2 regions of the Bacillus sp. MT94 genome follow, and region 1 is predicted to be linked to the other one. Evidence: a T-box and tRNA genes for the amino acid it is inferred to sense, from the RefSeq annotation. Region 1 holds a T-box; the other holds one or more tRNA genes.
What was found. A T-box is a leader RNA that pairs with one kind of tRNA and senses whether it is charged. The one in region 1 lies ahead of argS (arginine--tRNA ligase), so its partner is inferred to be a tRNA-Arg.
Positions count from the first base shown of each region.

Region 1 (6,262 bases):
GAAAAGAAGTTGTTCACTTCATTCACCGTCATGAAATTGAAGGTGCAACTATGGACGAAATTATTACGAACTTAGAGCAAGCTTTCGAAAAGAATTGCTAAAAGAAGGGGGAGAGTAAATCTCCCTCTTTTCTTTATATAGAGGTGAAAGAATGATAGTAACAACAGCAGGAAGAACGAACAAAGAAATGACAGATTATGCAAACAAGGTAGCAGCAGAATTAAATGCTTCTTTCGTTAAACGTAATGACATACCAGTACATAAGCTGCATGAACAGTATGAACAAGATGTACTTGTCGTAGGAAAGAACCGATTAGCTATTTATCCGAAAGGTACGGAAGAATCATTTTTCTTTCATCCGAACTCAGCGATGTTTCGTGTGAAAAGGTTAATGCGTGGAGAGCACGATCCGTTTGTACAAGCTGCTAAATTAGAGAGCGGAATGAGAGTGTTAGATTGTACGCTTGGTATGGCATCAGATAGTGTTGTAGCTAGTTATGTTGTTGGTGAAAGTGGAACAGTAACAGGACTTGAAGGCAATGAATATATGGCTTATATTATGGAAAATGGTTTGAAAACATGGTCTTCATCTGTTTCTGAAATCGATGAAGCAATGCAAAGAATCCAAGTAAAGCAAACGGAGCATTTTTCATTTTTAGCGCAATGTGAAGACAATAGTTATGATGTCGTTTACCTTGATCCGATGTTTGAAGAAACTGTCATAGAATCCGATGGAATTAAAGGATTAAAACACTTCGCTTTGTATCATGATATTACTGACGAAACAATTGCGGAGGCAAAACGAGTGGCGAGAAAACGTGTTGTTTTAAAAGATCATTTTCGTAGTTCTAGATTTGAAAAACACAATTTTCATGTATACAAAAGAAAAAGTGCTAAGTTTCATTTTGGTGTAATTGACCCTTGCTAATTGTTTGAAAAGATGTATAATAAGCAATAATTAATTAAATATACTGTCTGTGATGAAGAGAGTAGTCTTTTTTAGAAGGAAAGCGAGCTAGGGATGGTGTGAGCCTAGTACGGAAGAAAAAGATGAAGCGCACTTCGGAGATGCTTCTTGAACGAATAGTAGAGAAAGCCGAGGCCCCCCTGTCCTCGTTATAAACGGGAAAGTGGTTCGTAACGAACAACAAGGGTGGTACCACGGGTTAAAACTCGTCTCTTTTTTAGAGACGAGTTTTTTGTGTTTTAAAAAATAAGGAGGTTGTATCATGGATTATAAAATGCAGTTTGCGGAAAGTTTATCTAATATTTTCACGAATGAATTAACGCAAAAACAAATTTTAGATTTAATTGAAACACCGAAACAAGATGAATTTGGAGATGCAGCGTTCCCATGTTTTTCATTAGCGAAGCAATATAAAAAAGCACCAGCTCTTATCGCAAAGGAAGTTGCTGAGAAATTAAATGATCCGTTTTTTACGAAAGTAGAAGCCGTTGGTCCGTATGTAAATGTATTTTTCAATCGTGAAACTGTAAGTGATGCAGTATTAAAAACAGTTTTAGCGGAGAAAGAAGAGTTCGGTCAAAACCACTTTGGCTGTGAAAAAACAGTAGTAATTGATTATTCCTCTCCTAATATCGCGAAACCTTTTTCGATGGGGCATTTACGTTCTACAATGATAGGAAATTCGCTGAAACATATCGCTGAAAAATGTGGCTATGAAGTTGTAGGGATTAATTATATAGGAGATTGGGGAACACAGTTTGGAAAGTTAATTACGGCTTATAAAAAATGGGGAAATGAAGCAGTAGTTAAAGAAGATCCAATACGTGAGCTATTTAAGTTATATGTCCAATTCCATGAAGAGGTAAAAGACGACGAAGAACTAGAAGAAGAAGGACGTGCTTGGTTTAAGAAATTAGAAGAAGGTGATGAAGAAGCGGTAGAGCTTTGGAATTGGTTCCGTCATGAGTCCCTTAAAGAATTTTCGCGCATTTATGAACTTCTCGGCGTAGAATTTACTAATTTTCAGGGAGAAGCATTTTATAATAATTTAATGGAAGATTTTATTGGGATTTTAGAAGAACATGAGTTGCTTGAAGAATCAGAAGGTGCATTAGTCGTTAATTTAGAAGAAGAAGGAATGCCGCCTTGCTTAATTAGAAAATCAGATGGTGCGACGATTTATGCAACGCGTGACTTAACGGCAGCTTTATATCGTCAAAACACTTATGGGTTTGATAAAGCGCTATATGTTGTTGGTCCAGAACAAAGCTTACATTTCAATCAATTTTTCACCGTATTAAAAAAACTTGGCTATACTTGGGTTGATGGTATGGAACACGTACCGTTTGGCTTCATTTTAAAAGATGGTAAGAAAATGTCGACACGTAAAGGAAGAGTTATTTTACTTGAAGAAGTACTCGAAGAAGCAATCGAACTTGCAAAACAAAATATTGAAGAGAAAAATCCAAACTTAAAACAAAAAGAAGTAGTAGCAAAGCAAGTCGGTGTTGGTGCAATCATCTTCCACGATTTAAAAAATGAGCGTATGCACAATATTGAATTCTCATTAGAAAACATGCTGAAATTTGAAGGAGAAACAGGCCCTTACGTACAGTACACACATGCACGTGCTTGCTCTATTTTAAGAAAAGAAAGTGTAGAATTTGAAACATGTACGTTTGCTTTAAAAGACGATCATAGCTGGAGTGTCGTAAAATTACTAAACAAATTCCCACAAGTAATTGAAGCAGCTTTCAATAAAAATGAGCCATCGATTATTTCGAAATATGTATTAGATGTAGCACAATCGTTCAATAAATATTACGGTAATGTTCGTATATTAGAAGAGAGTGAAGAAAAAGACAGCAGACTCGCATTGGTTTATGCTGTGACGGTTGTATTAAAAGAAGGATTACGTTTACTTGGGGTGGAGGCTCCTGAGGAGATGTAGCATAAAAGGTGTATGTATCATTACAGATATGTATGCCTTTTTATTTGGTATAGGAGTCATGTAAGCAGTAATCTCACCTTATTAAAACCAATTTCTTGGGTAATTGTTAAAAATGTAGGAATGTTTTGTTAAATGGAGAATTGTAAGGGGTGTATATAAAAGGAGGCGTTAGAGGTTGGAAACATACGATTGGAACAGTAAACTAGCGTATTTAAAAAATACGAGAGATTTATATTACAATAGCGATTATGTAAGTTTTCTAGTGAATTCAGTTTGGAAGATTTCTGAGCCAGTCCATGTTGTTGATTATGGTTGTGGATATGGTTATTTAGGCTTATTATTAATGCCTTTACTTCCAGAAGGATCAAAGTATACAGGCATTGATAGTGGAGAAACATTATTAGCTGAAGCGAGAGAGTTGTTTCGTTCACTTCCGTACGAGTCAGAATTTCTGGAGGGAGATGCTATAGAAATTGAATTGAACGATACATACGATATAGCAATTTGTCATGCCTTCTTATTACATATGAGTTCACCAAAAACGATGCTACAAAAAATGATTCATTCAGTTAAAAGTGGCGGGAAAATAATCTGTTTTGAACCACATTGGATATCAAATATGTCTTCATACACTTTGGATGGAGAGAACCAATCGGAAATTATCCAGCTAGGCATTTTGCAGAATTTATTTGAAAGTGACACGCAGAGGAGTGGAAAAGATGGAAATATTGGTATGAAAATACCAATATATTTAAGTGAATTAGGTGTGAAAAATATTGAATGTAGAGTAAGCGATAAAGTGAACTTTTTAGATTCAAATATGCATCACAATGATAAAAACGATTTGTATCAATCATTAAAAGAAGAGGGGATTGCAGGTGATCCGGGTGATAAGCAACAATTTGTAGAACGTTTAATGGCTAGAGGATTAACATATGATGATGCGCTAGCTCAATATGAAGCTGAACTACGATTTTTTAAAATATTTCAGGTGCATTCTTCTTTAGTATACGCTCCGAATATGAAAATTACATTTGGTGACATAGTATGTTAAAAGTCATGATATATAAGGATCGTCGTTTAATGTCGATATAATTTGAAAATCGCCGATATATTTGAATTATCGCTGATATAATTTTATGTACTAATTTCAGCTTCTACAAGATTAAAACCGCATGTTACGTTATTCCATATAATTAAACAAAATACGGAGAAAAACAATCATTTTTACTATATTTTGTTATAAATTTGAATAATATTAATTAATACCATCCATTATAAGAGATTTTAGTTGAATACATACTATATGGTGTGTAAAATCTAAGCAAGTAGCAGTATAAATATAAATTCGAGGTGAATGCATGCTAGATTTTAAGCAGTTAGAAACTTGTTTAAAAGACAAGAGATTTGTAGATGGATTACAGGAAATAAATAATGAAATTGCATATATAAAAGAAACGAATACTTTATCCTATGTGAAGAATTGGCTTGCCAATATTATTTCGCATAAGGAGTTCGATATATTAATTCGCCTTACTGATGAAGGGCTTATGCACCAATACAGTTCATTCCTCATTCGTTACGCTTATAAAAAATTCCCAAATATGAGAACGCTCTCTTTATATTGTGATGAGTTAATTGATGAGCGGAAAATTCTTGAAGCAGAGCAGTTGTTAAAATCTTCTTTAGAAGAGTTAAGTAAAGAAGAAATAGATGCAGATTTTTTAGCGAAAACATATTTTACATTAGTACGATGTCTTTTAGAAATGAAAAGAAATGAAGAAGCGCTAATGTATATGCAAAAAGCAGAGGAATATAGTACGCGCGTAGTGTTTGATAAATGGGGCTACGTTTATATGCATACAGGCGAATGGGAGAAAGCGGAAGAACAATTTATTGCTGGCATGCAGCATGAAGATTGTGAAGAGTTATCTACCTATTTATTATCACAATTGTATGCAAATAAAGGAGAACAAAAACGTGCGATACAGTTAATTGATGATGCGATTGTAAAGTTCCCACAAGTACCATATTTTCATTTTGAGAAGGTAAAGTATTTATTAGATTTAGAGCAATATGAAGAGATGTTAGCGGTAATAGATAACATAAATACTCAGCTGCCATATCATGCCTATAATACTTACTTTGTACATTTACGTGCAGAAGCGCTTTACAAAATGAATAAATTTGCAGATTTACAAAAGCTATTAAAAAAAGAAAAGAGTTTAAAAGAATCTTTATATCATAATTTAGAAAAAAATCCGGATGGAAAAAAGGTTCACTTGCCGATAGTTCCTATTGTACAAAAGGATAATTATTGTGTTCCGACAAGTTTAGAGATGATGTTGCGTATATGGGGAGAGACACGTACACAAGATGAAATAGCAGAGTTTATTTTTGATATGACAGGATCGAAGTTTTCAGATACTGTTTCTTATTTAGAAGAATTAGGTTATGAATATCGTTATTTTAAAGGGAATGAAGAGAATTATAAGAGACTGATTGATGAAGGAATTCCTGTTTTATTAAGTATAGATATTGAGCATGCTTCACACGTACAAGTTCTATCTGGATATGATGATACATTGCAAGCTTTCTATGTTCAAGATCCAAACTTTATAGAACCAGTTCTTGTAGAATATAGTAAATTACAAGAAAAATATCGTTATACAGGCTGTTTAGCAATCACGTTTGTTCCGAAAGAAAAGAAGGCGCAACTAGCGTTTCTAAGTGAGGAAGAAAATCGTTATTTTAAATCTATTTTTTCTCTTACGGATCATTTAGATGAACATGACAAAGAGGGAATTAGTAACTTAGTACAATTTTTAAAAGAAAGGAGCGATAATCCAAATACGTGGCTATATACGATAAAGCACTTAGATGTTGAAGTAGATAAAGAATTTATTTTATATTGTATCGATAAGTTAATGGAAAAGTTTCCGAACTCGGACTTTGTTAAATTGCATGGTGCACAGTGTTTTATTCGTCTTCAGGAAGTAGAGAAAGCGGAGCAAATGCTGACAAGCGTTGAGAAGAAAAATAATCGTGCATTATATCATTTGATAAATGGAAGATATGCTTTTGAGCAGGAAAGTTATATAGAAGCAATTTCAAGCTTTCGTTCATCGTTACAATTAGACGCAGATCAGCCTATTGCTTGGAGTTTTCTCGCTTTATCCTATATGTATATTGATCAATCTGAAAAAGCATTGCAATACTCTCAAGTTGCGTTAGAGCGCAGTCCTGAAAGGTTCACTTTAACGAATCACGGTTTAATATTAATAGATTTAGAAAGATATGAAGAAGCATATGAAATCTTTAATGACTTGTTAAAAGAGTATAAA
Region 1 is NZ_JBXAEZ010000001.1:397,305-403,566, forward strand. It holds gene AC1Q51_RS01985 (BrxA/BrxB family bacilliredoxin) at 1-101, shown strand, start outside; gene AC1Q51_RS01990 (class I SAM-dependent methyltransferase) at 152-928, shown strand; T-box leader at 969-1,184, shown strand; gene argS (arginine--tRNA ligase) at 1,230-2,918, shown strand; gene AC1Q51_RS02000 (class I SAM-dependent methyltransferase) at 3,094-3,972, shown strand; gene AC1Q51_RS02005 (bacteriocin-processing peptidase family protein) at 4,280-6,262, shown strand, end outside.

Region 2 (6,262 bases), on a different contig from region 1:
TTCTTTAAATGTGGTGTCATTTCTAATTTTTCTAGCCACTGTAACGCATGCCTTTTTGCAAGATTAGCTGGCATTCCTTCTAACTTGCCGAAATACACCAATTGCTCCACTACATTCATTTTCGGGTATAATCCACGCTCTTCTGGTAAATAGCCAATAGATAGGTCTTTCTTTGAAAAAGGGCGATTATTCCATAGAATTTGGCCGCTATCCGGTTTGATTAAATCTAAGATCATACGAATCGTTGTCGTCTTACCAGCACCATTTCGGCCCAGCATCCCTAAAATTCCACCTTCTTCTACACGTATATTTAAATCATTAACGGCTTTATATTCACCAAATGTTTTATTTAATCCTTGAATTTCAAATGCCATCCATAACAGCTCCTTTTAGCTTTTTACGAAATAAATAACCGCCATTCCTAATACAATCCCGCCTATCATCAAAAAAAACTTTTTCATCACTATTGCCTCCTTCATTTACTTGTTAAGTTGTATCTTTATCATAGACTTCTTTCTGATGCTATTGTCCGCAATCCGTACTGTATTTACCGTAAAAAAGCGAACCACTCTTATGTGGTTCACCGCAATTTCAACAGATGAAGTTGATTGTATGAAAACTTCTTAAATGTTATTATAAAAATATTCAGAAATTAAATGATATACCTACAAAGAGAGGTGTCCAAACCGTTGCAGATACAACGTAACTTCGTTTTCATTTTATGTGTAACTATCCTGTATTTTTGCTTACAAGGCTATATCTTATATAAAATAAACCAACCATATAGTGGAGTTTTTATTTCTAAAACAGACTCAGCTACATACACAATAGCAAAAATTAAATCCTCCGGTTGGGCTTTTCATACGGACTTAAAAGAAGGAGATATAATCTATTCGATTAATAAGGAAAAGCCTCATTTAGGAATACTTCCTGAATATCAAAACCAATCACTAAATGCATCTGAAATACAAATTAAAAAAGACGATATCACCCAAGCCTATAAAGGAACACAACATTTCATTGATTATCGTGACAAAATCATTTCTGTATACTTCCCCTTCCTACTCGCTTTTATTTGTTTAGGGTTATCTATTTTTCTTTATACAAAGAAGCCTTTGAACCGAGAAACATTCTTTTTGATCACGTTTCTATTCATGACTTCCTCAAGTCTTCTAATTGCAGTTGAATCTGGTAAAGGTGATTTTATCGCTCTCATTATTTTAAGTATTGTATTTCAAGGTACACCTATGTCTCTCATTTTATTGTTGAATGAATTATTCAAGAAAAAGCAACTATACGTCATTTCTATGAGATTTCTAAAAATCGATATTGCAATTGGAATTATTTTACTATTACTCTCTAATTTAACGATGTTCATTCCATTTCCAATAGTTAATACCGATGGATTAGAACTAATTTACCTTTCAATAAATATTATCTTTTGTATATATTTTTTAATCCGTGCCTATATCAAATATCACAGTACAGTACATAAACCATTTTTAAAATTAATGCTCACGATTCATTCCATTGCCTTCTTTCCGTTCGTTACACTCTATGCTCTTCCAGATGCAATATTCAGAACACCGATTCTCTCAGCAGATATTGGCGCTATGTTCCTAATCGCTCTTCCAATCGGTTATTTTTATTTAGTAGCGACGAAGCAGATTTTTGATATAGAGTTTGTATTTGATCGTTTACGGTATTACGCATTTCTGTCACTAATTCCAACTCTATTAATTGCAATCATTACGAGCTGGAGCATTTATTACAAAGACAATTTTCTCTCTCGACTGCTGCAAAGTTTTATTATTATTTTTCCGTTAAATATTCTATTTCTCATATTAAAAGAAAGATTAGATTTTACATTTCGTAATCACCTCTTTCGGACTAAAACAAACTTATACGTAAACATTGAACAGTTTACCGCACAGCTATCATCTATTATGAAAACAGAAGAGTTAGAGAAAAAATTCACTAATGAAATCGTTTCAATGTTGAAACCTTCTTTTATTCAATTTGTTCAATATGATATGAAAGAAAACACATATACACAATGCAACGGATATGGACAAACGAAAGATTTCACACTTTCTAAAAAGAAAAAATGGAGTATGGCAGCATTACTAATTAATGATTTATTAGAGGATGATGGATGCATCGGTATTTACTTATACTCTACTAAACATATAAAACACTACATCTGGATTGGAACAAAAGTGAATAATATTAAATATAATACGCATGAAAAATCATGGTTCATCACTGTCACGACATACGTCCGTCTTATTTACGAAAACTTGTATACCATTAATGAAATTATTCATTCTCTAGAGCAGGAGAGTTTAGAATCCAAAACAAATTCTGCAAGCTTATCACGCCTACTCTTTCAAATTTCTGAACAAGAAAGGCGCCGACTTGCTTCAGATTTACACGACTCTGCATTACAAGATCAAATTGTATGGTACCGCAAACTAGACTCTTTATTAAAAAACAAATCCGTTCCACTAGAATTAAAAAATGAACTAAAAAAAATCCATTTCGGTATGCACGATGTAATACAACAAATTCGCGACACATGTAATGAATTGCGTCCATCACTTTTATCAGATGCTGGTTTAATTGGTGCATTAAGAGAATTGCTAGCCCAAACACAATTGCGTGTGCAGTTTCAAATTCAATTTGATCATGAATCAATTCAAGAACATCATTACGATTTTGACAAAATTTTATCTTTATATCGTATCATTCAAGAACTACTAACAAACGCAGATAAACATTCCGAGGCAACCATCGTATCGATTTTTTTATGGGAAGAGAATAACTGTATTTTCCTAGACTACCGAGACAACGGCAAAGGTTTTAATATAGACACTCCCTACTCTCCTAAGCAGCATATGGGGCTTTCCGGTATAAAAGGAAGGCTTCAATCAATTGGTGGAGAAATACATATAGTATCCGAAGCTAAAAAAGGACTTCAAATAAACATTACAGTTCCGAGGTGGTAAATAATGATTCGAGTATTAATTGTAGATGATCATCAAATTGTAGGCGAAGGAACAAAGAGCATGATTGAATTAGAAGAAGATATGCAAGCAGAATATATTTTAAATGAACAGGAAGCACTCATAAAAAGTGACGCTACACCTTTTGACGTATACCTCTTGGATATGAATATGCCCAATTGTAGTGGTATTGAACTCGCTCAGAAAATATTACATATTCAAACAGATGCAAAAATCATTTTATATACAGGTTTTGAATACGTATCCCAATTCAATTTATTAATAAACTCTGGTATCAGCGGCATTATTAGTAAATCAGCTTCTCAACAAGAGCTATTAATGGCAATTCGTGCAGCTGTAAACGGATATACTTTACTTCCTATTTCGTTATTACGTCAACTACGTACAGACGATATAACAACTCAACAACTTAAAAATAAAACCGCTCTTCTTACACAAAAAGAATTAGAAATCTTAGAATCCGTCTCTAAAGGAAGTAGCAATAAACAAATTGCTGATGAACTGTACATGAGTTCAAGAGCTGTAGAATACAACCTAACAAAAATCTTCAAAAAATTAAAAGTAGGATCACGCTCCGAAGCTTTAACAGAAGCAATGAGACAAGGCATTTTGAAAGTACACATATAAAATGAAACTTCCATCAGTTTGTTTTGTTTAACCCTTAAATAATGAGATAAATAAAAAAAGTCCTAACCTACAAAACGTAAGTTAGGACTTTTTAACGCGCCCAGAGGGATTCGAACCCCCGGCAGACGTGGTACCGGAAACCACCGCTCTATCCGACTGAGCTATGGGCGCATGATTATAGAAAACACTTCATTTTCTTCTCATAATAATAGCAATAAAATCCATCTAAATCAATAAAAATATCCCCGTAATACCTTATGCATCTTAGCTAAAAGCATATAAAATCTATTTCACCCCTAAATTTTCCAATCATAAATTCACCCCAACTCACAAATTATAATCTTTGAATTGATATTCCAAAGGGGGCTTCATTCAATGACTGTAATTACAAAATTAAAGCAGACTGTTTCTGGATTAAAAAGTGCCCAAGCTAGCTTAGAGGGATTCGCTCTTGATACGGATAACCAACAAGCTAAGCAACTTTTCCAAACAGCTGCGCAGCAAACACAAACGATTATCGATTCTTTAAACCCACGTGTTGAAGAAGTCCAACAAGAAGAACCACAATACTCACAGCAATAACGAACCAATCTTGCTGTGAAATAGAAAAAGGATGATATGCAGTCATCCTTTTTCTATCACATTACATATTGCAATAGAAATGGAATGATAATTATGCGAAAACTCGGCCTCATAACCGCATTATTTGCACTTCTATTTAGCTCTTTTACCGGATGTGATAATAGTCCTTTAGATAAAAAAGTGAAAGAAGAAGCAAAACGAACGGAGAAAGAAAAAGGTCCAAAGTTAACAAAGACGAGTACGGAATCCTTTAATCAATCTATATCACAAGGAGCGAAGAAAAGAGCTCTCGCTATGGATGAAATTATAAAAAGCACAGCAGTGAATTCAAATTTAGATCTCTACATAGCAGTTACACCTGAGCATCACGAAAGGTTTGGATTAAAGCCGTTGCGCAGCAAACTTCAAAAGCAACTAAGTGATGAGCACCCTACTTTCGATGTTCGTGTCAGTACAGATAAAAAAATCTTTATGTTACTCGAAAAACTCGAAAGAAAAATTAAGGAAAAAGAAGTATCTAAAGATGAAATTAATAAACAATTAAAATTCATTGGTAAAAAAATGGAGTCTAACACTTAACGCTTTTTAAAAGAAAAGGAAGGATTGCAATGTCTAGTAAAGATAAAAACTTAACCCCTGTACAACAGGAGTATAAAAAATTCGAACAAGAACGCGAACCGAAACGACCTGTCTTAAAAAATTGTATAAAAGCCTTTTTCGTCGGTGGTTTTATTTGCTTCATCGGACAACTCATTTCTACTTTTTACATCACATATTTTGATTTCACTGAACGCTCAGCAGGCAATCCAACAGTCGCAACGCTCATTTTCATCTCCATGTTACTAACTGGATTTGGTATATACGATCGTTTTGGACAGTTTGCCGGTGCTGGTACAGCTGTACCTGTTACTGGATTTGGTAACTCTGTTATTGCCGCATGTATTGAGCATCGAACGGAAGGATTTGTCCTTGGCGTTGGCGGCAATATGTTTAAACTAGCTGGTTCTGTTATTTTATTTGGTGTATTTTCCGCTTTCGTCATCGCACTTATTAAAACTATTCTCGTTCAATGGGGAGGGCTATAAATGTTACAAGGACACCGAACGTGGGTATTTGAAAACAAACCAGTCATTATCTCAACAGGGGTTGTCGGTGGACCATTTGAAGCAAAGGGGAACATCCCAGAAGACTTCGATATCCTTCATGAAGATTTATGGCTCGGACAAGATTCCTATGAAAAAGCACATAAGATTTTATTCGAAGAAGCTTGTAGTCGCGCTACTGAAAAAGCAGAGCTTCGTAAAGATGATATTCAATTCGTACTCGCAGGAGATTTAATTAATCAAATTACTCCAACAAGCTTTGCTTGCCGCACACTTGGGACTCCTTATCTCGGATTATTCGGGGCTTGCTCTACTTCTATGGAAGGTTTAGCACTTGGGGCAAGTATCGTAAATGCAAAAGGTGCAAAATATTTATTAACTGGAGCTTCAAGCCATAATACAGCTGTAGAAAAACAGTTCCGCTACCCTACCGAATACGGTGGACAAAAGCCGCCTACTGCACAGTGGACAGTAACCGGAGCAGGAGCCGCTATTTTAAGCGATACTGGACACGGTCCAAGAGTAACCTCTGCAACAATCGGCCGAGTGGTTGATATGGGATTAACGGATCCATTTAATATGGGAGGCGCAATGGCTCCAGCTGCAGTTGATACAATTGAAGCCCATTTACGTGAACGTCAAATTGATGCCTCTTACTACGATTTAATCGTAACAGGCGATCTCGGACATGTAGGACGCGAAATTGCTTATGACTTACTACATAAACACGGAACGAAAGTAACGAGCGAACAATTTCAAGATTGCGGAATTATCATTTATAGAGAAGGACAACCTGTCATAGCTGGTGCTAGCGGACCTGGATGTTCCGCAACAGTCGTATACGGTCATTTATTAAACCGAATGAAAAGAGGAGAGTTCAAAAAAATACTTGTCGTTGCGACAGGCGCTTTACTATCTCCACTT
Region 2 is NZ_JBXAEZ010000004.1:211,487-217,748, forward strand. It holds gene AC1Q51_RS16280 (ABC transporter ATP-binding protein) at 1-374, opposite strand, end outside; gene AC1Q51_RS16285 (sensor histidine kinase) at 657-3,008, shown strand; gene AC1Q51_RS16290 (response regulator transcription factor) at 3,012-3,653, shown strand; tRNA gene AC1Q51_RS16295 (tRNA-Arg) at 3,749-3,824, opposite strand; gene AC1Q51_RS16300 (DUF1657 domain-containing protein) at 4,029-4,235, shown strand; gene AC1Q51_RS16305 (YhcN/YlaJ family sporulation lipoprotein) at 4,329-4,814, shown strand; gene spoVAC (stage V sporulation protein AC) at 4,844-5,320, shown strand; gene spoVAD (stage V sporulation protein AD) at 5,321-6,262, shown strand, end outside.
Region 2: it has a tRNA-Arg gene. The T-box ahead of argS (arginine--tRNA ligase) is inferred to sense a tRNA for this amino acid. The anticodon was not compared.